DNA from 4 places in the Brevibacillus sp. FSL L8-0520 genome. Region 4 is predicted to be linked to each of the others. Evidence: riboswitches for the same ligand, from Rfam matches in the RefSeq annotation. Region 4 holds a riboswitch; each other region holds the start of a gene.
The links. A riboswitch is a leader RNA that binds a small molecule or an ion and turns the genes downstream of it on or off. The one in region 4 is predicted to bind lysine.
Positions count from the first base shown of each region.

Region 1: it holds a riboswitch for lysine, as region 4 does, so the genes downstream of both, NSQ24_RS06280 (amino acid permease) here and NSQ24_RS25615 (transporter substrate-binding domain-containing protein) in region 4, are expected to answer to the same signal.
Region 2: it holds a riboswitch for lysine, as region 4 does, so the genes downstream of both, NSQ24_RS08590 (aspartate kinase) here and NSQ24_RS25615 (transporter substrate-binding domain-containing protein) in region 4, are expected to answer to the same signal.
Region 3: it holds a riboswitch for lysine, as region 4 does, so the genes downstream of both, dapD (2,3,4,5-tetrahydropyridine-2,6-dicarboxylate N-acetyltransferase) here and NSQ24_RS25615 (transporter substrate-binding domain-containing protein) in region 4, are expected to answer to the same signal.

Region 1 covers NZ_CP150171.1:1,200,467-1,205,785, reverse strand. Annotated here, with positions in the region: gene NSQ24_RS06285 (cadherin-like beta sandwich domain-containing protein) at 1-1,454, opposite strand, end outside; lysine riboswitch at 1,833-2,021, shown strand; gene NSQ24_RS06280 (amino acid permease) at 2,137-3,579, shown strand; gene NSQ24_RS06275 (aminotransferase) at 3,673-4,857, opposite strand; gene NSQ24_RS06270 (Lrp/AsnC family transcriptional regulator) at 4,854-5,319, opposite strand, start outside.
Region 2 covers NZ_CP150171.1:1,710,519-1,715,837, forward strand. Annotated here, with positions in the region: gene uvrC (excinuclease ABC subunit UvrC) at 1-1,389, shown strand, start outside; lysine riboswitch at 1,484-1,671, shown strand; gene NSQ24_RS08590 (aspartate kinase) at 1,895-3,136, shown strand; gene NSQ24_RS08595 (DUF2507 domain-containing protein) at 3,318-3,764, opposite strand; gene NSQ24_RS08600 (succinate dehydrogenase cytochrome b558 subunit) at 4,166-4,777, shown strand; gene sdhA (succinate dehydrogenase flavoprotein subunit) at 4,796-5,319, shown strand, end outside.
Region 3 covers NZ_CP150171.1:3,483,659-3,488,977, forward strand. Annotated here, with positions in the region: gene NSQ24_RS17365 (N-acetyldiaminopimelate deacetylase) at 1-324, opposite strand, end outside; gene NSQ24_RS17370 (acetylornithine transaminase) at 329-1,540, opposite strand; gene dapD (2,3,4,5-tetrahydropyridine-2,6-dicarboxylate N-acetyltransferase) at 1,555-2,265, opposite strand; lysine riboswitch at 2,356-2,540, opposite strand; gene NSQ24_RS17380 (GNAT family protein) at 2,736-3,284, shown strand; gene NSQ24_RS17385 (EcsC family protein) at 3,410-4,222, opposite strand; gene NSQ24_RS17390 (hypothetical protein) at 4,230-4,442, opposite strand; gene NSQ24_RS17395 (DUF1284 domain-containing protein) at 4,498-4,935, opposite strand; gene NSQ24_RS17400 (class I SAM-dependent methyltransferase) at 5,073-5,319, shown strand, end outside.
Region 4 covers NZ_CP150171.1:5,292,613-5,297,931, reverse strand. Annotated here, with positions in the region: gene NSQ24_RS25625 (DUF418 domain-containing protein) at 1-865, opposite strand, end outside; gene NSQ24_RS25620 (hypothetical protein) at 1,337-1,615, shown strand; lysine riboswitch at 1,756-1,941, shown strand; gene NSQ24_RS25615 (transporter substrate-binding domain-containing protein) at 2,055-2,891, shown strand; gene NSQ24_RS25610 (amino acid ABC transporter permease) at 2,977-3,717, shown strand; gene NSQ24_RS25605 (amino acid ABC transporter ATP-binding protein) at 3,738-4,478, shown strand; gene NSQ24_RS25600 (DUF4367 domain-containing protein) at 4,734-5,319, opposite strand, start outside.

The sequences.
Region 1 (5,319 bases), 1.3 Mb from region 4:
GCCAATCCTTCAGCCGAAAAGGACTTGGGCGTGACCGTGTAGCGGATTACACTCGTTTCCCCCAGCTTGATCGCCGATTTGGACAGGGAACGGGCGAGGTCCACCGATGTGAGCGGCGTATGGATCGTCACCTCGTATGTGCGTTTCGTCTTTCCGTCCTGCGCCGTGACGACGATCGTGACCTTGGTCGCACCCGGCTTGACCGGGATCACCTTGGGGGTGCCGCTCTGATGACTCTCTCCGTTTACGGTCATGCTCGCCCTGCTGTCTTCGAGCGTGGGGGTGATCGCAACAGTTTGGACATGGCTGTTCAAATGAACGTCATAGCTGCCTTGCGACCTGTCAAAGCCGGGCTCAAGCGGGACCAGTGTCTCCCCTTTTACCGTCAGATTTTGCAGGTAGGCGTTGTCGCTTGGCTGCGGGGCGAGCTGAAAGTCCAGTATAGCGGTGTCTCCTGCCTCAAAGTTTTCAATCAGCTTGAGCTGCGGGATGTACCCGTCCTTGGCCGCTTCCACAGAGACCAGACCTGCGGGGACATCCTGGAGGATGTACTCGCCTTTCGCATTCGTCACTGCCGAAACAATTCCCCCGGCAGATACGACAGCACCCGCGAGCGGCTTGGGAGGCGAGCCCGAATCCGTAACCTTGCCTTTGATCGTACCGGTGTGCTTGTACTCTCCGAGATTGATCAGCAGCTTGACAAAATCGATGGCTGCACCGTCTCCGTACGGATTTCGCGTCGTCTTGTCATCGAGAAGGATGGTCAGGCTTCCGTCCTTCAAGAGCGGCAGGTATTCATCCGGAATTTGGACGCTGATCAGCTTTCCGATCGGCCCATGCTGGTTGAGCGAGTTGATAACGTTCTCCAGAAACGGCGCCCGGACGCCGTTCAGCTCGGCTGTATATTTGACCCGCCCCGGATACTTCCGCGGCTGATAGTCATTGATGAACATCTGGAGAATGGCCCCTTCGATCGGGGTGTTTTTCGTGTCAAAGGTTACCTTGATGGGAACGACCGGATTGGCTGTCTTGCTGTAATTGTTTCGGGTATAGCCGTCCGCCACATGATCATTGGCATCATTTTTGGGGTTCCGCAAATCCGGATATTGAAAGGAGCTGATCACCATCAGCTGGTCCGTTCCTGCCGGATCGGTCGGCTGGTGAGTTACTTTCGGATATGGGGCCCCTGTGCTTTTTCCCGAAAATGGATCGTAGCCGTTCGGCCAGCCTCCGCCCAGATTGTCGATATCCCCGACCCGGACCATCAGATCGGCCTCTGTCGTATCGTACTTTACGGCATACGGCTTGGACCAATCCCCGTTTAACGGATCGTTCGTGCGATTTACCGCCGACGCAGCCATAGCAGGACTGCTTGTCCATTCCAGCGAAAAACCGGTAAAGCAGATCAGAAATGCGAGGCACATCAAAAACAGTCGATGCAGACTCCGCTTCATGAAAACGGCTCACCTCTTTCCTTTATTTGCGTTCGAGCTATGCAGTGTCTTTGAAGGGAAGACATCTAACATTCCTAATTATGGTACTATTTTACCATGAATAAAGACTTAGATGACTAGATGGTTTTTGTAGCATCTGTTACACATTTTTTTGCAGCCTGCGATCCCATTAGCTGTCATATCCACACCATAATCTTCATACTGTCAGAGCATGGCCCTCTTTTCCTTCGTACCCTTCTCCAGCTTCGATAAACCAAAAATAATAGACCGTCGCGATGTCCCGGACCTCACTGCCACAAAATCACACTTGATTTTAAAGGAAAAACCCATATACTTGAACCATAACATAATCTCATAGCAATTATCCTCATCAGACACGATGAGGATAGAGGTCGCGGCTTTTATATTATTCTGTACGAGATCCAGAGAAGATTGATGACTCCAGAAGAAGGAAAAGCTGCCGAAGTCTGCCGTGTATTCTCTGTACACACAGGCTGGGGCTGTACCCGACAAGGGACAGAACTGTCACGTTTGCCAGCCGAGCAAGCGTGGTGTGCTATCTTCCGTGAAGGCTTGGTGGGGATTGGATCATACCGCCCTTTTGCCGTTTTTGGCTTGTGGTGGTATTTTTATTTCCGGCCTTCCTTCCCGCAAATCAAGAGAAAGGTCGTGTTTTTATTTTATGTCTTCCAATCAATTGCAACGCGGATTGAAAGCCCGTCACTTGACGATGATCGCCATCGGCGGATCGATCGGTACCGGACTTTTCCTGGCGAGCGGCGGCTCCATTCACTCTGCCGGTCCGGGCGGTGCTTTGGTTGCCTATATAGCGATCAGCCTGATGGTCTTTTTCCTGATGACGAGCCTCGGTGAGATGGCGGCGTTCATGCCGGTATCCGGCTCCTTCAGCACTTATGCGTCCAAATTTGTCGATCCGTCCCTCGGCTTCGCGCTCGGATGGAATTACTGGTACAACTGGGCGATCACGATTGCCGTCGAGCTTTCAGCCGGTGCGCTCATCATGAAATACTGGTTCCCGGACACGCCGTCCATTCTCTGGAGCGCGCTTTTCCTCGTCCTTATGTTTGGCTTAAATATGTTATCAGTAAAAGGATACGGCGAATCCGAATATTGGTTTTCCTTGATCAAAGTAAGTACGGTCATCATCTTTATCATCGTCGGCGTATTGATGATTTTTGGCATTATGGGCGGCGAAGCAGTCGGCTTCCACAACTTTACCAAGGGAGATGCGCCGTTCAGCGGCGGCTTTATGGCGATGCTCGGCGTCTTCATGATCGCCGGCTTTTCCTTCCAGGGAACCGAGCTGGTCGGGATTGCCGCAGGCGAGAGCGAGGACCCGGCCCGCAACATTCCGAAAGCCATCAAGCAAATCTTTTGGCGCATCCTGCTGTTCTATATTTTTGCGATCTTCGTCATCGGGATGCTGATCCCGTACGACAATCCGAATCTCATAAACAGCGACATTACGGACATTGCAGTCAGCCCGTTCACGCTGGTGTTTGAAAAAGCGGGGTTTGCCTTTGCCGCTTCTGTCATGAACGCCGTCATTTTGACATCCGTCCTCTCGGCGGGCAACTCCGGGATGTACGCGTCTACGCGGATGCTGTATGTTCTCGCCAAAGAAGGAAGAGCTCCCAAGCTTTTTGCCAAAGTGAACAGCCGCGGCGTGCCGACCAACGCCCTCCTGCTGACAACGCTTATCGGGATGTTTGCCTTTCTGTCCTCGCTGTTCGGGGATGGCACCGTCTACGTCTGGCTCTTGAATGCTTCCGGGATGTCCGGCTTTATCGCCTGGCTCGGGATTGCGGTGAGCCACTACCGCTTCCGCAAGGCGTATCTGGCACAAGGCTACGATCTGAAGCAACTGCCTTACCGGGCGAAATGGTTCCCGTTTGGACCGATCCTCGCCTTCATCATCTGCCTCATCGTCGTGCTTGGCCAAAACTACACCGCCTTTACCGGCGAGACGATCGACTGGGGCGGCGCACTTGTATCGTACATCGGCCTGCCGCTCTTCATCCTCGTCTGGCTGGGCTACAAATACACGAAAAAAACCAAGGTCGTTCCGCTGCACAAAGTGGATTTGACCAACGAGCAATCATAAGCGGCGGCTCTCCTGCTCTCCTGCAATGATGTGCTCACCATCCAACAGGCAAGGCCGGGATCAGCTCCCGGCCTTTTTCCATGCACGCCAATCTTATTTGGCAGAAACCTTTTGGACAAAACGTCCCATCCGCTCCAGCGCCTTTTGCAGCTGTTCCAGCGAAGTCGCATAGGAGCAGCGAATATGGCCCTTGCCGCAGTCGCCAAACACATCACCCGGCACCACTGCCACCTTTTCCTCCATCAGCAGGCGTTCGGCAAATTCGGCTGCCTCCAGGCCCGTAGAGCGAATGGAAGGAAACGCGTAGAAGGCTCCCTCCGACTCATGGCAGGCCAGGCCGATGTCCTGAAACCCTTGAACGACGAAGTTGCGGCGCTGACGGTAGCTCTCCACCATCCGCTCCATGTCTGCCTGTCCGTGACGCAGCGCTTCCAAGGCAGCCATCTGAGCCATTACCGGCGCGCACAGCATCGTGTACTGATGGATTTTCAGCATCCCCGCAAGCAGGTCGGGAGAAGCGCAGACATAGCCGAGCCGCCATCCCGTCATCGCAAATGCCTTGGAAAAGCCGGAAATCAAGATCGTCCGGTCCTTCATCCCCGGCAGAGCCGCGATGCTGTCGTGCATTCTTCCATAGGTCAGCTCGGCGTAAATCTCGTCGGAGATGACCAGCAGATCGTGCTTTTCAATCACCGGAAGCAGCTTGCTCCACTCCTCGGCAGTCATCGTGCTGCCCGTCGGGTTGTTCGGGTAGCAGAAGATAATCGCTTTGGTCCGCGGGCTGATGTGGGCTTCCAGCTCCTCCGGCGTCAGCTTGAATTGCTGCTCAGCGTTCGTCCGCAGGAAGACAGGCTCCCCGCCAGCCAGCCGGATAACCGGCTCGTATGATACGTAGCAGGGCTCTACGACCAGCACCTCGTCGCCCGGGTCGATGATGGCGCGCAGCGCGATGTCAATCGCTTCACTGGCCCCGACAGTGATCAGCATTTCTGTCTCCGGATGATACGAAACAAAGAAGCGCTCCTCCAGGTATTTGTGAATTTCTTTTCTGAGCTCCAACAGCCCGGCATTGGACGTGTAGGCCGTATAGCCCCGCTCCAGCGATGAGATGCATGCTTCCCGGACACGCCAAGGAGTGACAAAGTCCGGCTCCCCTACGCCGAGCGAGATGACGCCCTCCATCGAAGCCGCCAGATCAAAGAAGCGGCGGATGCCGGACGGCTTGAGCGAAGCAACAGTTTGCGACAGGCGGTTTCGTAACACAGTGTGCTGACTCATGGGGTGACCACCATCCTGCGGTCCTCATCCCGGTCCTCAAACTGGATGCCGTCATGCTTGTATCTTTTCAGAATAAAGTGCGTCGCTGTCGATACGACCGAATCCATCGTCGCCAGCTTCTGCGAAACGAATGCAGCCACTTCCCGCATCGTTTTGCCCTCCAGCACGACAGACAAATCGTAGCTGGCTCCGGACATCAGGTAGACAGCCTGGACCTCAGGAAAGCGACAGATGCGATCCGCCACCTCGTCAAAGCCGACATCGCGCTTCGGCGTTACCTTGACATCGATCATAGCCGTGACGTACGGATGGTCCTCGACCAGCTCCCAGTTGATCAGCGCCGGGTATTTCACGATCACTTTTTCGTTTTCCAGCGCGGCGATGGCCTCTTCCACCTCCGCCTGCGATACTCCCATCAATCTGGCGATCTGTTCGGCGCTGCGACGGCTGTCCTCTTCCAGG
Region 2 (5,319 bases), 1.8 Mb from region 4:
GCGAACGCGGGCGCGGCTTCCGAGGTGAAAAAGCTGCTGGATCGACTCTACCCGCTGCGCAAGTGCAAAACGATGCCGAAGCAGGTCTGTCTCTACTACCATTTGGGACAATGTCTGGCGCCTTGTGTGTACGAGGTAGAGGCGGCGGAGAATCAGCGGCTGGTCGAGGAGATTGCCCGTTTTCTCGACGGCGGCCACGAGGAAATGAAAAAGCAGTTGACGGAGAAAATGCAGCAGGCGGCGGAGAATATGGAGTTTGAACGGGCCAAGGAGTACCGTGACCAGATCCGCAGCATCGAGGCGGTCATGGAGAAGCAAAAGGTGACCTTCACCGATACGGTCGACCGCGACATCATCGGATTTTCTGTAGAGAAAGGCTGGATGTGCGTCCAGGTTTTCTATATGAGGCAAGGCAAAATGATTGAGCGGGATACGACCTCTTTTCCTTACTACGGCGGCGAAAAAGAGGATTTCATGTCCTACGTCAGCCAGTTTTACTTTGACAAGCAGAATGCCCTCCCCCGGGAAATCCTGCTGCCGGAGGAAAGCGATCCGGAGCTGCTCGCCGAGTGGCTGGGCGTGAAGGTGCATGCGCCGAAGCGCGGCAAAAAGCGGGAGCTGGTGCAGATGGCCAGCGAGAATGCCCGCATTGCCCTGCAGGAGAAATTTGCGCTCATGTCCAAGGACGATGCCCGGACGATTCAGGCTGTGCACAATCTGGGCCATATTCTCGGGATCGGAACCCCGCACCGGATCGAAGCGTTTGACAACTCCAACATTCAGGGGACAGAGCCGGTCTCTGCGATGGTCGTGTTTACAGATGGACGCCCGGACAAAAAAGAGTACCGGAAATTCAAGATCAAAAGCGTCGAGGGGCCGGATGATTACGGCTCGATGCGCGAGGTAGTCCGGCGCCGGTACACGCGCCTGCTGAAGGAAAACCAGACGCTGCCCGACCTGATCGTAATTGACGGAGGCAAAGGACAGATCAGCGCTGCGATGGATGTGCTGGAAAATGAATTGGGGCTCTACATCCCGGTATGCGGTCTGGCCAAGGATGAAAAGCACAAGACTGCCCAGCTCCTCTACGGGAATCCGCCCGAGCCGGTCGAGCTGAAGCGGGACAGCTATGAGTTTTACCTGCTCCAGCGCGTGCAGGATGAGGTCCACCGATTTGCGATTACGTTTCACCGGCAGGCCCGGACAAAGACGATGCTCTCTTCCCAGTTGGACGACATTCCCGGCATCGGCGAAAAACGGCGCAAGCTTCTGTTCCAGCATTTTGGTTCGCTGAAAAAGATGAAAGAGGCGACTGTCGAGGATTTCAGGCAGCTCGGGATTGGCGACAAGCTGGCCCGGGAGATTATCGCCCATCTCAGGAAGATGTGAGCTGAGAAATTGTTCAAAATAATATTTGAACCGGTGCCTTTTGCGTGATATAATCCCTTTCAAACAGAATATGTAACCTCACTTCCCTTTATTGGAGTGAGGTAGAGGCGCGAAAACCATGAGTACCACCCTGAGATCGGGATCGTTGACGGGTAGCGGAAAGGGGGATTCGCCGAAGTACGGAGGGAAGACCCGCTTCCTTGCGTGCTGGGCCTGTGTTGAACAAATACAGGACTGTCATCCGAGCAATACCCCATTGCCGGATGGAGAGCTATCTCACGAGTCTGCTGCGTGTAGATGACAGGGGCTGTACTGTCATGCTTTGTGCCAGCGGCTTGCGTGGTCCAGGGAAGGAGGAACCGATATTGTCTATTACGTAGGCAACGGCAGGTATTTTCCTTGTCGTTGCCTTTTTTGATAAGGAAAAGACTCATGCAACGTTTCGTTTCGACAGAGAATATCCATAGAGACATTGGTCTATTCAAGGAAAAGGGAGAGAAGCCGCATGGGGTTGATCGTGCAGAAATACGGAGGGACCTCCGTTGGTAGCATTGAACGCATTTTTCGAGTAGCAGACCGGATTATTGAATATAAAAAAGCGGGCCATGATATGGTCATTGTCGTATCCGCGATGGGCAAGTCGACAGATGTGCTGGTGGATATGGCCAAACAAATTTCCGCCTACCCTTCGGAGCGCGAGATGGATATGCTCTTGGCGACAGGTGAACAGGTCTCCATCGCACTTTTGTCCATGGCTCTGCATCAGCGCGGCTATGACGCCATTTCTCTCACCGGCTGGCAGGCTGGTGTCACAACAGAAGCGATCCACAGCAAAGCGCGGATCACGGAAATCAAAACCGAGCGGATTCAAAAGGAACTGGCCCGGGGACGTGTCGTCATTGTGGCAGGGTTTCAAGGGGTCAGTGCCGAAGGAGAAATAACCACATTGGGACGAGGCGGTTCCGATACTTCTGCCGTAGCGCTTGCAGCCGGCCTGAATGCCGACAGATGCGAGATCTTTACGGATGTGGCCGGCGTGTATACGGCCGATCCGCGGGTCGTTCCGTCCGCGCAAAAGCTGGACAGTATCTCATATGACGAAATGCTGGAGCTGGCCAATCTGGGGGCCGGTGTTCTTCACCCGCGCTCTGTGGAAGCGGCCAAAACATACAAAGTGCGGCTCGTCGTCCGATCCAGTTTTACGGCTGAAGAAGGTACGTACGTAGAGGAGGTTGCCAATATGGAAACAGGAAGAGTAGTAAGCGGCGTGGCACATGATGAAGATGTGGCAAAACTGACGGTCGTGGGCATGCCTGCGCGAGTGGGAACCCTGTCCCGCCTCTTCAATACGCTGGCTGACAACCAGGTAAATGTAGACATCATTATCCAAAGCTCCTATGATGCGGACGTGACGAACATCTCGTTCACGGTGGCTGCCAGCGACCTGCCAAAAGCGCTGGAAACCCTCTCCTCCAATCAGGCAGAGCTTGGCTTTGAAAAAGTCGATCATGAAGAGGGCCTGACCAAGGTATCGATCGTCGGTGCCGGCATGGTGAACAATCCGGGGGTTGCCGCCGAGATGTTCCGCGTCTTGGCCGAGCAGGACATCACGATCAAAATGGTATCCACCTCCGACATCAAGGTTTCTTGCGTGATTCCCGCAGAACTTACGGAACTGGCAGTTCGCAGCTTGCATACGGCCTACGGCTTGGACGTAAGCGAAGAAGCCGTGGTGCACAGTTTGTAAGCACAACCACATACAAGAGTCGCCTCCCCCCTTTTCGTTGAAGAGGGGGGTTAAATATGACCGTCTGGCTGTTCATTGCAGCGAGGCGCATTTGATTCCATTTTCCTGTTTCTTCTATATAAATATAGGGAAGCTGATCCGGGACTTTTGTTCAGGTGATGGCACCAGAAGAATCACGCATTCAAACAGCCAAAGAGATCAAGACGCTCCCCTTCTCGGCCAGCTCCATTCGCACCTCCGGCTCCCTGCCCTGCCACCTGTTGACGGCTCCGGCAATGATTCCGCATTCCAGGGCCAGAGAGCGCAAAATTCGTTCAGGCGGCATGTATGAAAAAATCGTGTGCGTCAATCGATATCGATAATGACGCTCTCCCTCCTCCAGGACATCCAGCTTGCCGAGGCCCAGCCTGATAAAAGGCATGACGAGGCCCGCTGCGGACTGGATCGGAATCTGACGGCCAATGTCTTTTCCCAGCCAGTGGAGAATGGCTTGCTCGCTTTCTCCCAAAAGAGTGCTTGTCAGTTTTTCGCGAAGCAGATGATAGCCCAGGTAGGGCATGTGAATGCGTTCGATGTCGGTAATGACACGGGAGGGGAGCAGTGCCCCGAGTTGTTCCTGTTCTTTCACCGGGATGCCTCCTTTTCTAGCACAGGCGGCCGGTGCTTGTCCCTTTTTGCAAAGGTTTTGCACCGAGGCCTGCGAGAGAATGCGGTCTGGTTTGTTACTTGATATAGTAGTATGAGAAAGAGAAGCGGGATATGACAGATTCATAGAAAATAGCAAATTTTTTTAGTCCATTCTAAAAATAGAATTAGTCTATTCATTGTCTTGACGCTCTATAAAGACAGGAGTACAATTGGTTTTGGTCAACGTTTTGCCCAACTTTTTTCCGTATTCCGACACAATTTGCCACGCCCAGGGAGAAAGTCGCCCTTCGATTATGTGTAACCATGGTGGCAATGGGTTAGGATAGTGGAGAAAAGCTCTATGAAAAGGACGCGACATATAATTGAAAGGGGGACCACTGTATGGCGAAAGGCCATAGCTTTTTGAGTCACAGGCTTCACTCATTACTCGGTTTGTTCCCAGTCGGGCTGTTTCTCTTGTTCCACTTGACAGCGAACTATCAGGCAACCCGAGGACCGGAAGCGTTCAATGAGGTCGTAGGATTGATTGAACATGTTCCGTTTTTGATTGTCTTGGAATTTGTCTTTATCTACATTCCCATCCTGTTCCACGCTGTGTATGGGATCTACATTGCTTTCCAAGCAAAGCACAACGTCGGCAGCTTCAGTCAATTCCGGAACCAGATGTTCCTGTGGCAGCGCCTGACAGGTATTATCACGCTCATCTTTATCGCATGGCACGTATTTGAGACACGTATTCCAAAAGCGATGGGTGCCGAAGTCAACTATGACATGATGGCCAATATCCTGAGCAGTCCTGTAATGATCATTTTCTACGCAATCGGGATTCTCAGCACCGTGTTCCACTTTTCCAACGGTATCTGGTCTTTCCTCGTTCACTGGGGAATCACTGTCGGCCCGCGTTCCCAACGCATTGCCACTTACGTAACCATGGGTATTTTCGTTATCGTTTCGTTCATCGGCTTAAGCGCGATGGCAGCGTTCATTCAATAGGGATAGGGGGACTCATACATGGCAAAAGGTAAACTGATCATTGTCGGTGGTGGCTTGGCCGGCTTGATGGCTACCATTAAAGCAGCAGAAAAAGGCGTTCCCGTCGAATTGTTCTCCCTGGTTCCGGTAAAGCGATCCCACTCCGTATGTGCGCAGGGCGGTATCAACGGTGCCGTTAATACAAAAGGGGAAGGCGACTCCACCTGGGAACACTTTGATGACACCGTATACGGGGGAGACTTCCTGGCCAACCAGCCGCCTGTAAAAGCAATGTGTGACGCCGCTCCCGGCATCATCTACATGCTGGACCGGATGGGCGTCATGTTCAACCGTACACCAGAAGGACTTCTGGACTTCCGCCGTTTCGGGGGAACCAAGCATCACCGTACCGCTTTTGCTGGTGCGACAACCGGTCAGCAGCTCCTGTACGCTCTGGACGAGCAAGTTCGCCGTTTTGAAGCGGAAGGTCTTGTGACCAAGTACGAATATTGGGATTTCCTCGGTGTCGTGTTGGATGAGAAAGGCACCTGTAAGGGGATTAC
Region 3 (5,319 bases), 1.8 Mb from region 4:
CGTCAGAATGCCGAGGCCAATCGCCATGTGCATATCGTGTCCGCATGCGTGCATATACCCTTCGTGCCTGGAGCGGAATGGATAGGAGGTCTCTTCCGTGATGGGAAGCCCGTCCATGTCCGCGCGCCAGGCGATCGTTCTTTTCGGATTGCGGCCTGCCACTTTTACGAGAATGCCTGTCTTCCATGTCTTGAGCTCAAACCGCTCTGCAGGGAGCTGCTCCAGATAATCGAGCAGGTAACGCTGTGTCTTGAACTCCGCGAACCCGGGCTCGGGAATTTGATGCAGATCTCTGCGGATACGGACAAACGTCGAAACACTCACGCTGCTACGCCTCCTTTCCGGCCGCCAACTGGCTCATTTCGCGGGTGAAGGCTTCCATAAAACGATCGACATCTCCGCGGGTCAGCGTAAGCGGCGGGAGCAAACGGACAATGGTTTTTTGCGTAACATCGACCAAAATCCCCTCCTCCAGCAAATTTTGCTGAAGCCGGCTTACTTCCTCCGGTGAAACCGAGAGCGGGATTCCCACCATCATTCCCTTTCCGCGAAGCGATTGCAGCTGCTCAGGAAAGGCTGCCCGCAGATCTTCCAAACGATCCCACAGGTATTGCGTCACATCCTGCAATTGACTTTGGAACGCTGCGTCCAACAGTTCGTCCAGAACTGCATTCCCCAAGGCGGCAGAGAGCGGTGACGGCGCAAACGTGGTGCCGTGATCACCCGGCTTGAACAAGTCTTGCAGTTTTTCGCCTGCGATGACACCCCCGAGCGGAAGCCCGCCCCCTACTCCTTTGGCAAAAAGAATGAGGTCCGGTGTCACAGCAGCGTGTTGAAAAGCGAATAATTTGCCTGTCCGTCCCATTCCTGTCTGAATCTCATCCATTGCAAACAAAGTGCCTGTCGCCTGGCAGATCGCCGCCACTTCCTGCAAATAGCTTTCAGCCAGAGGGACGACACCGCCCGAGCCCAGCACCGGCTCCATCAAAACGGCAGCAGGACGGCGTTCCTCACAGACAGCGCGAAGCTGATCAATGTCTCCTGCCTTCAGCTCATAGACCGGAAAATCGGGCTGAGGAAAATCCTGATAGACGTGAGGCTGTCTGGTCAGGCGAAGAGCTCCCAATGTCCGGCCGTGAAAGCTGTTGGACAGAACCACGATGCCTGAGCGTCCCGTACCTTCGGCAGCCGTCCATTTGTGAATCAGCTTGATAGCCGCCTCGGTCGCTTCTGCTCCGGAATTGGTAAAGAAGACTTTCCCCGGGATGGTATGCTCGATCAGCCTCTGCGCCAGCTTGATCGCAGGGGGATTGAGGAAAATATTGGAGATGTGCAAAAATTGCTCCCCTTGCTCCCGCAGGGCCTGAATAATCCGCGGGTGAGAGTGGCCGAGCACGTTTACGGCAAGTCCGGTAAACAAATCGAGATATCCCTTGCCATTCGTGTCGTAGAGGTAATTTCCCTCGCCCTTGGCGATAGCGATCGGCAGTCTTTTGTACGTAGAGACGATGTATTGTTGATCAAGCGAACGCCAGTCCATGCCTACCCTCTCCCTTACAGCTGTCTCAGCTCCTGCTTGATCTCCGTCTTGGAGCGTGTCTTTTCGTCGATTTGCTTGATAATGCGTGCGGGCGTACCAGCTACTACCACATTCGGCGGAACGTCCTCGATAACGACAGCTCCTGCGGCTACAACGGAGCCTTTTCCGACGCGAACCCCTTCCAAAATGACCGCATTTGCTCCTACCACGACATCGTCTTCGATAACGACCGGAGACGCAGATGGCGGTTCGATCACGCCGGCAATGACAGCACCTGCGCCGATGTGGCAATTTTTCCCGATCGTTCCGCGTCCGCCGACGACGACGTTCATGTCGATCATGGTGCCTTCTCCGATGACGGCTCCGATGTTGATGGAAGCTCCCATCATGATGACGGCGTTGTTGCCGATGCTCACCTGGTCGCGAATGATTGCGCCTGGCTCAATGCGTGCCTGAATGTTTTTTGTATCCAAAAGCGGAATCGCAGAGTTGCGGCGGTCGCTCTCCACTACATAATCCGCGATTTTATCCGCATGCTGCTCCAGAACAGGCTGGATTTCCTTCCACTCCCCGAAAACGACTCCCGTGCCGCCGTTCAAAAAGGCTTTTGCGCTGGGACCGAAGTCGATGCCGTCCAAATCCCCTTTGAGGTATACCTTTACAGGCGTTTTCTTTTCGCTTTTTTGAATAAACGAGATAATTTCATTGGCATCCATCATGTTCACAGTACTTCTCCTCCACTTTTCTTGAAATGAATGTAGAAAAAGCAATGAGTGCAAACGCTATACTCATTGCTTTTTGATACCGGACAAGCAAACGTAAATAGCGCTCCATAAGAGAAACTTCTCCTATGACAGGATGATCATTATTCACGAGCACCCCAGCCCTGCCGCCAATGGGGATGCGGCCAGAACTTCGGCGCTTTGGCCTTTTCTCCTCTTCCCTTTCCCCATTCCTGATGAAAAGAAGTACTCATCCGCAGCGCGCCTCTATTTAGAAGGCAATATGCAATTGTTCAGCTTTACTTACCCTGTACTGTACCAAATTCCGTACCCGGTGGCAACTGTTGAATCGAGAGTGGGCCGCTCCTGCTGGACGGCATTGTCAGCGACTCCCTTTTCCCTCTTTTCAACAGTCCTGATTCATGCTAAACTTTCCATCCACCCTATATGTGAATAGGAGGCTGAACCTGAAGATGTTTGCACCTTCTGCGTTTCTTGTTCGTCCCTTGTCTGCAAGCGATGCCCCTGCCCTGGCCTCTTTGCGGCAACAAAACCACCAATTTCTGCAGCCTTTTGAACCCATCCGCCCCGCTTCTTTTTACACAATTGAAGCGCAGTACCAGCAGTTGGAGGAGGCAGAGCGAAGCTTTCGCGAAGGGACAGGCTATTCGTTCGGCATTTTCGTCGGCCCTGATCAAACCCTCGTCGGCCGCGTCAACCTCTCCAATATCGTGCGCGGAGCCTGGCAAAACGCTACACTCGGCTATTTCCTCGATCAATCTCATAACGGCAAAGGAATAATGACCAGAGCAGTAGGAGAAGTCATCCGATTTGCGTTTACCGAAGCAAAGCTTCACCGGGTTCAAGCTGCGGTCATGCCGCGCAATACAGGCTCGATCAAGGTTCTTGCGAAAAACCGATTTCGCGAAGAAGGACTGTCGCTTCGCTATTTGCAAATCAACGGTAAATGGGAGGATCACCTGATCTTTGCCATTACCGCCGAGGAGCTGGAGACGACGTAGGAGCGGCAGCATCACTTAATCTGGACGGTTGCAATTCAGAAAATCGGTTCAATAATTCGGTTCGGCGTTTGGCTGGGCAATTTGTTCGGCCGATTCGGCCATTTGGGCTTTTGTTCACACTACAGCTACGCCTCCGTGCCAAGCCGCTCGAGAATCCTTCTCTTGCGATACAGCATCATGCCCGTCTCCGCCACGTCACGGACAGACGAGCGATTCAGATAAGCGCCGAAGAGCATTCCCGCGACCGGTACGATCTGAAACAGCTTTTTCCACCCGAAATTTTCCGTGTAGGTCACCACTACCTCTCGCCAGCCCTGAAGCTGAGAGAGTACATCCCGCTCTTTGGAAGGATTGTCGAAAGAAGACAGCTCCTCCAGGATCGCCTGCTTTCCTACAATATCCGAGGAAGCGAACTGCAGACATTTGACAATAAACAGCCGCTCCCGCTTGTCCTGCGGATCATAGCCGTAGCAAATCGCCATCTCCTGCAGTACCTTTAGCGAGGTGCCCAGCAGCAGAGGAATGTCGATTGCAAGCGTAAAGATGCCGCCAAAGCCTGTGGTGGCTCCTTGTACGGCTGCAAAGGTGGCACGCGACTCGCTCAGCTCTGCGGCGATTTTATCCATTTGCGCGAGTGGACGCTGATTGATCGGAAGCGTTTCTAGCGACTGCTCGTCCTTCCTCGGGAACGCTTCCTGAAAGCGGGTGTGGATATCCCGCTCACGTACCAGGTACTTCCCTCCGTTCTCCAAAAAGGCAACCAGTTCGTCGACGGCTGTGCCAAGTTTGTCCCGCACCACGTTTGGCGTGATCCGGTCCAGAAAGACAAAGGGGAGGCGCCCAAGCTTTTCCCAAAACCACAGATCGTTCTGGTCTGATTCCCATTTCCTTACCTCATCCAACTTACGGGTTAGTGTCACTCGATCTTCAAGCTCCACGATCCGTTCAACCCCTTTGCCGTTTATCGCGTTTCGTCTGCTTGTTTACGAGGCATCGGGTCCGCAAGCATTCCTTTGCGAATGCTTCCAACTCCGAGAGTGAATCAAAACCCGAAAAATCCTCAATTTCTTTTACGACTCCCAGCTTGAGATGTTTCACTTTTCCTTCTTCCATGCGAAAGCCAAGTTTGTAGAGGATGCCCCACTCTTCCTCCGTCATTGCCGTTCCCTCCCTGATCTTTCTTTCCCAAATCCTCGAAGCACGTCAGAAAAAATTAGGAAGGTTCAGGGTTTTTTCCTTTGCGAAGCTCGGTTATTCCCTCCTTGCAGACACCGTAGGATAACCACGAGCACCCCTCGCATAAATGGGCCAAATCATCTGGGGATACTCTCTCGCGTGTCCTTTGCACGAGTTCCGACTTGAGATAAACCTCCCCTGGCGTGATTCCCAGGTGCCGAAACACATTTTGATCCAGCGTTTGGACATGCTCCTCCGAATCAGGAGCCGCTTCGCAGCGCGTCGATCCTTTATGAGGACAGACTTGACACGTTTCATCGAATCCTTTTACGACTTGAATCGGAAAGTCTTGCTCATTGTCGCGGATTCTCTCTACAATCTCCCCCATTTTGACAACAAAGTCAGGACTGTATCCCATTCCGCGAAAACCGTGGACACACAGCAAATGATGCCCGCGCAAAACAACTGGTTCCATCCTTCATCCTCCCTTATCGTCTGCCTGAAGGCATTGTTTCGCAAATGCAAATAGAAATTTCCTATTACTTTTATACTTATTATAGATTTGACTAATACCCTTTTTGCTGTTAAAAACAAAGCAAGGAGGGGGTTCACATGACTGATACGCATTCATGGAATTCGCAATTGTACGACACGAAAATGAGCTTTGTTTCCGCCTTTGGCAAAGGCATCCTGGATTGGCTTCAAGCGAAACCGGGCGAGTCTGTCCTCGATATCGGGTGCGGGACGGGCGACTTGTCCCATGAGCTGGCGAGCATGGGGGCCAAACCGACCGGAATTGACTTCTCTGAAGAAATGATCGATGCCGCGCGAAAAAAATATCCGCATCTTCCTTTTTATG
Region 4 (5,319 bases):
TATATTGTATCATTCTTCCAATAATCGCCAAATACCCTACGGAAAGAAGGGGCGCGAATAAATAGCGAACAGGGAGATCAAAAACGCCTCCAGGGATAAAAATCAACAGGTTTAAAGGCAAGCCGATAAACATTCCCAGTTTGAAAAGCTTGTCGCGCTGTTTTTTGCCGTTCTCATCTTGAGAAAAGACCCCCGCACGCATGAAGCGAACACCAAGCAAAAATAAAAAGACATTCATGGGAATCGTGAAGATCGCTTCCAATCTAAGCGGGACGAAATGAGACAGGCGATAATGGACTTGCTGCAGCCAAGAGCCGTCTCTATAAAGAGCGATGACTTCGTCAGAACCGCGCAGTGTCATATTGGCATCAATCAGACTAATCACCAGGATCCCCAGGATGGCAGTTGCATGCAGGCTTCCAAGCACTTTCATCGTTATGGATATCAAGCGGTCGCCGCCTTTGACGATGTAGGCGACGATCATTGCAGTTATGCCATAGCTCATTAAGATGTCATACTCCATGACCAGGGTAAAATGCAGCAAGCCTTCCAGGAATAAAAGCGAGGATACCCAAATATAGATTCCAGGCCAAGCGTTCCCTTTGCGAATGGCTTGCTGATATTTTAGCTCAAGTCCTACTCCAAACATGATTGTCAACAATCCCAGCAGCTTCCCGTTGACGAGAAATAACACGATCATCCTGATGAGATCGTCTTTTGCCCACCACCCAGAATAATCATATGTCGTAAGGTAGGTAAGATCCCCCAAATGGGCGAAAATCCATATGTTTGTCCCTAACGTCCCGAGGATTGCAAAGCCTCGCAGAATATCAAGAAGACGGATTCTTTCTTTGCGTTGTTCCATATCCCTCACCCTTTTGCGTATGAATTTCATGTAGTCTTAGTGTAGCCATGAAAAGAGCGAGGGAACATTCACACCTGTAAAGAGATGTTTATGACTCGTGTCATAAAGTTTGTAACAAGCAATCAAATCAAGCCGTTTGCTGGTCGGCCTCAGATGGTGGAATTGGCTCAAGGCTGTTTTCCAAGGGACAGGAAGAGGATGGGAGTCCCCGCTATGGTAAGTAACAAATGATAAAATACGGGTGATGCTATGTTTATAAGGAGATTGGTACCGTTCGTCGTCTGTTTCCTGCTGGCTGCTTGTGCGAGCTCTACTGTAAGCATTGATAAAATAAAAAAACTGAGCTTTCAAGTATTCTTACCGGAGTCTCTGCCGGATGGTTATACTGAACAAAAAACGCTCTTGGATCTAAATGAAGGGTCTCTCTTAATCTCGTACGTAAACAGCGATACGTACATTGAACTTCTGCAAATGAAGAAATCAACATACGACTACCATCCGATGATCGAGTGGTACGCAAATAAAGGCAACAGTCAGAAATCCGATGATCGGTTTGAGATAGTCGGCAATTATGTGGTAGATATGGATAATTCGTTAAACAAACAAGGTGTGTGGGAAGCAGTATTTCTGCCGAAACAAGACTTGGACAGTCAGACGAAATACAACGAGCTTCGCTATTATCATCTGCAGTCAAACAGCAACGAAGAAGAGCGGAAAACATTCATGGAGAGCCTCGCCCCCATACATTGATGAGAGGAATAAGTCTTTTTGCGCATACAGGAACGCAAAAAATAGTCTGCCAGCATCATTTGGAGAAAAGACCCAGGTTGACAGAATTAACATAACATTGTAAACTCAAAAACATAATTGAATATGGACCTCACTTAAAACAGTGAGGTAGAGGTTGCGATATTTAACAGTCCTTGGCGGAGTTCGAGAAAGCGTTGATGCCAGGGAGAAGGAAATGTCGCCGAAGCTTGCAATATTTCTCGGTATTGCATTGCTGGGTCTGCAGTTAAGAGCTGCAGGACTGTCTCAATAAATGACCCGATTTATTGAGTTGTGCTATCTCATCTGGGAAAAGAGAGGTATTTGGGCAACTATGTTTGTAGTGCGACCTGAGTCTATCTCAGGTCGCTTTTTGCATTTTTTCAGCCAAAAAACCAGAAGCCAAAGGAGAAAATGAACCATGAAAAAACAGTCATCATTCATAGCTATGTTTCTATCCGCTGTACTTTTGCTCGCAGGATGTGGGACAGGCGGAGGCAGCTCGCAATCTGCCTCAACCGATGAGGGAACATTCAAGGTAGGGATGGAAGCGGGATACGCTCCGTTCAACTGGACCCAAATGGACGATTCCAACGGTGCTGTGAAAATCGACGGCAATGCGGAGTACGCAGGCGGATACGATGTAGAAATTGCGAAAAAGATTGCGGATGGCCTGGGCAAAAAATTGGTCATCGTGAAAACGGAGTGGGATGGCCTTGTTCCTGCATTAACCTCCGGCAAAATCGATGCGATCATTGCAGGGATGTCTCCAACTGCAGAGCGCAAACAAACGATCGATTTCTCGGACAACTACTATAAATCCAATTTGGTCATGGTCGTGAAAAAAGGCGGAAAATACGAGAACGCTACTTCGATCCAGGATTTCAAAGGGGCAAAAGTGACTGCCCAATTGAATACATTCCACTATTCCGTGATCAATCAAATCGAGGGCGTCGTTCAGGAGCCTGCGATGGACAACTTCCCGGCGATGCGCGTAGCGCTTGAATCCGGAATGATTGACGGTTACGTCTCTGAGCGTCCGGAAGCCGTCAGTGCCTCCACGGCCAACCCGAACTTTGCCATGGTCGAGTTTACGGATGGATTTACGACCTCGGAAGATGATACGGCCATCGCTGTCGGCGTGAAAAAAGACAGTGAATGGACGAAAAAAATCAATGAGATTTTATCCGGCATTTCGGAGGAAGAGCGTACCAGGATCATGGATACAGCCATCAAAAATCAACCAGCAGCACAATAATCGCTTGCGAACCGGCTGCATCTCCATGCAGTCGGTTTTATGCGCATAGGGCAGGGGAGCTTCCCTGCATGAACGGAGGAGAACGATGAGCTTCGAGTGGATTGTAAAAATCATTTCCGAAAACTGGCCCATGTTCCTTCGCGGAGCGGGAATGACCCTATTCATCGCTTTGCTCGGAACGATTTTGGGAGCCATCATTGGCCTATTGATCGGGCTTATCCGGACGATCCCCGTTCCGGAGCGGGGAGCCAAAAGGGCGATTTTGAAAGCAGTCAATGCCATTCTAGCTACGTATATCGAATTTTTCCGGGGAACACCGATGATTGTGCAGGCGATGGTCATCTACTACGGTTCCGCCTTGGCATTCGGGGTTGATATGGACCGGATTCTGGCCGCCGTCTTCGTCGTGTCGATTAATACGGGAGCGTACATGGCCGAGATTGTTCGCGGCGGGATTATTTCGATTGACAAGGGACAGTTTGAAGCAGCCCATGCGATTGGGATGAATCACGTTCAAACGATGATGAATGTCGTGCTGCCGCAAGTGATTCGCAATATCCTGCCGGCAACGGGGAACCAGTTTGTCATCAATATCAAGGATACTTCCGTACTCAATGTCATTTCGGTCACCGAATTGTATTTCACGACCAAATCGATTGCCGGGAATAACTTCAGATATTTCGAGTCCTTTTTTGTTGCGTGTGTGATGTATTTCATCATGACCCTGATCGTCACGAAAATTTTGCGCTATTTCGAAAGAAAGCTGGAAGGCCCGGACAATTACGCCGTAATGGCGAATCCCGTGCAGGTAGAAGGCAAGAAATAATCGAGGAAGGAGGCGAGCATATGGAGGCCATCATAGAAATTAAACACGTCAACAAATACTTTGGCAGTCACGAGGTATTAAAGGACATCGATTTTTCGGTCAAAAAAGGAGAAGTCGTCACGATTATCGGTTCCTCCGGATCGGGCAAATCAACGCTGCTTCGATGCATCAATCTATTGGAAAAGCCGAGCGGCGGGGAAATTATGTATAAGGGTGAAAACATTTTAGACGAGAAGCACGACATTTTCACCTACCGCCGAAAGCTGGGCATGGTATTCCAGCAGTTTAACCTGTTCAATAATCACAATGTGCTGAGCAATTGCGTGGTCGGGCAAGTAAAGGTGTTAAAGCGATCCAAGGATGAAGCTGAAAAAGTCGCGATGAAGTATCTCAAAATTGTCGGGATGGACAAGTATGTGAACGCCAGGCCGAATCAATTGTCGGGCGGGCAAAAGCAGCGCGTGGCCATTGCGCGGGCTCTTTCCATGGAACCGGATGTGATGCTGTTCGATGAACCGACATCGGCGCTTGACCCGGAAATGGTGGGCGAGGTGCTGAAGGTGATGAAGCAGCTTGCCGAATCCGGTCTGACGATGTTGATCGTCACGCATGAAATGGAGTTCGCAAAGGAAGTCTCCGATCGCGTGGTCTTTATGGACAAGGGAGTCATCGCAGAGGAAGGAAGTCCCGAGCAAATTTTCAACCATCCGACTCAAGAGCGGACGAGAGAATTCTTGAAGCGGACGTTGCGCAGCTCCTGAGTGTCTGATACGTTTCGGAATGTTGATACGTTCCAGAGTGTCTGATACGTTGCTGAGCGGTGAGCGTCTCCTGCACGCGCATCATTATAAAAAGAACGCAGTGAAGGCAGTTTTTACGCCAAAAGCCAGGTTCCTCCGGTGAGGGAGCCTGGCTTTTCGTATTTGTTATCACATTTGGCAAGTTCATGTAAAGAAAACACTTATCGCGCCCGTTCTCCGGGGACATTGATTACGCACAAGACCAGGAGGGCAAGTTTACAGCGACTCGGCCATCTTCTTTAGCTCATCAATGGGGGCGTTCGCTTTCAGGCTATACACCACGCCGTCTTTTTCCCATACCAATACCGGGAGCTGTTTTAATTCAGGATGCATAAAGCTTGACAGAGGTGCCGTTCCGACGAAGGCAGTTCCCTGGCCAAGTTGAACAGGCTTCATGTCTGCGGTATCCTCTTTCGAGAGAGTTCTCTTTTCGTGCACCAGAGAGAAGTAGCTTCCTGTGATCCCTGCTGCCCCGTCGTAAATCGTGATGGTCGAGCTGCCTTTGTAGATGTTGGCGCTAATTTTGACGTTCTCTTTTTTCACGTTGCCGGGTAGATAGGCCGGCAATTTGACAGCCGCGCCAAACAGTTCCGAGGCTTTGGCGGTATCAAGCTCATGTACCAGTACTTGCTCCTCGTCCGAATCCTCAATGACGTTTACTTTATTGCCTTTTTCCACAGACTCGGCGATTTTGACCAATTCCTCGGGCGAAAGCCTGCTGGTCAAACGATAAAGAATGCCGTTTTCCTCTTCCCAGATCAACACATGTACATCGCCGTGCGCTTCCTTTTGCACTCCCTGG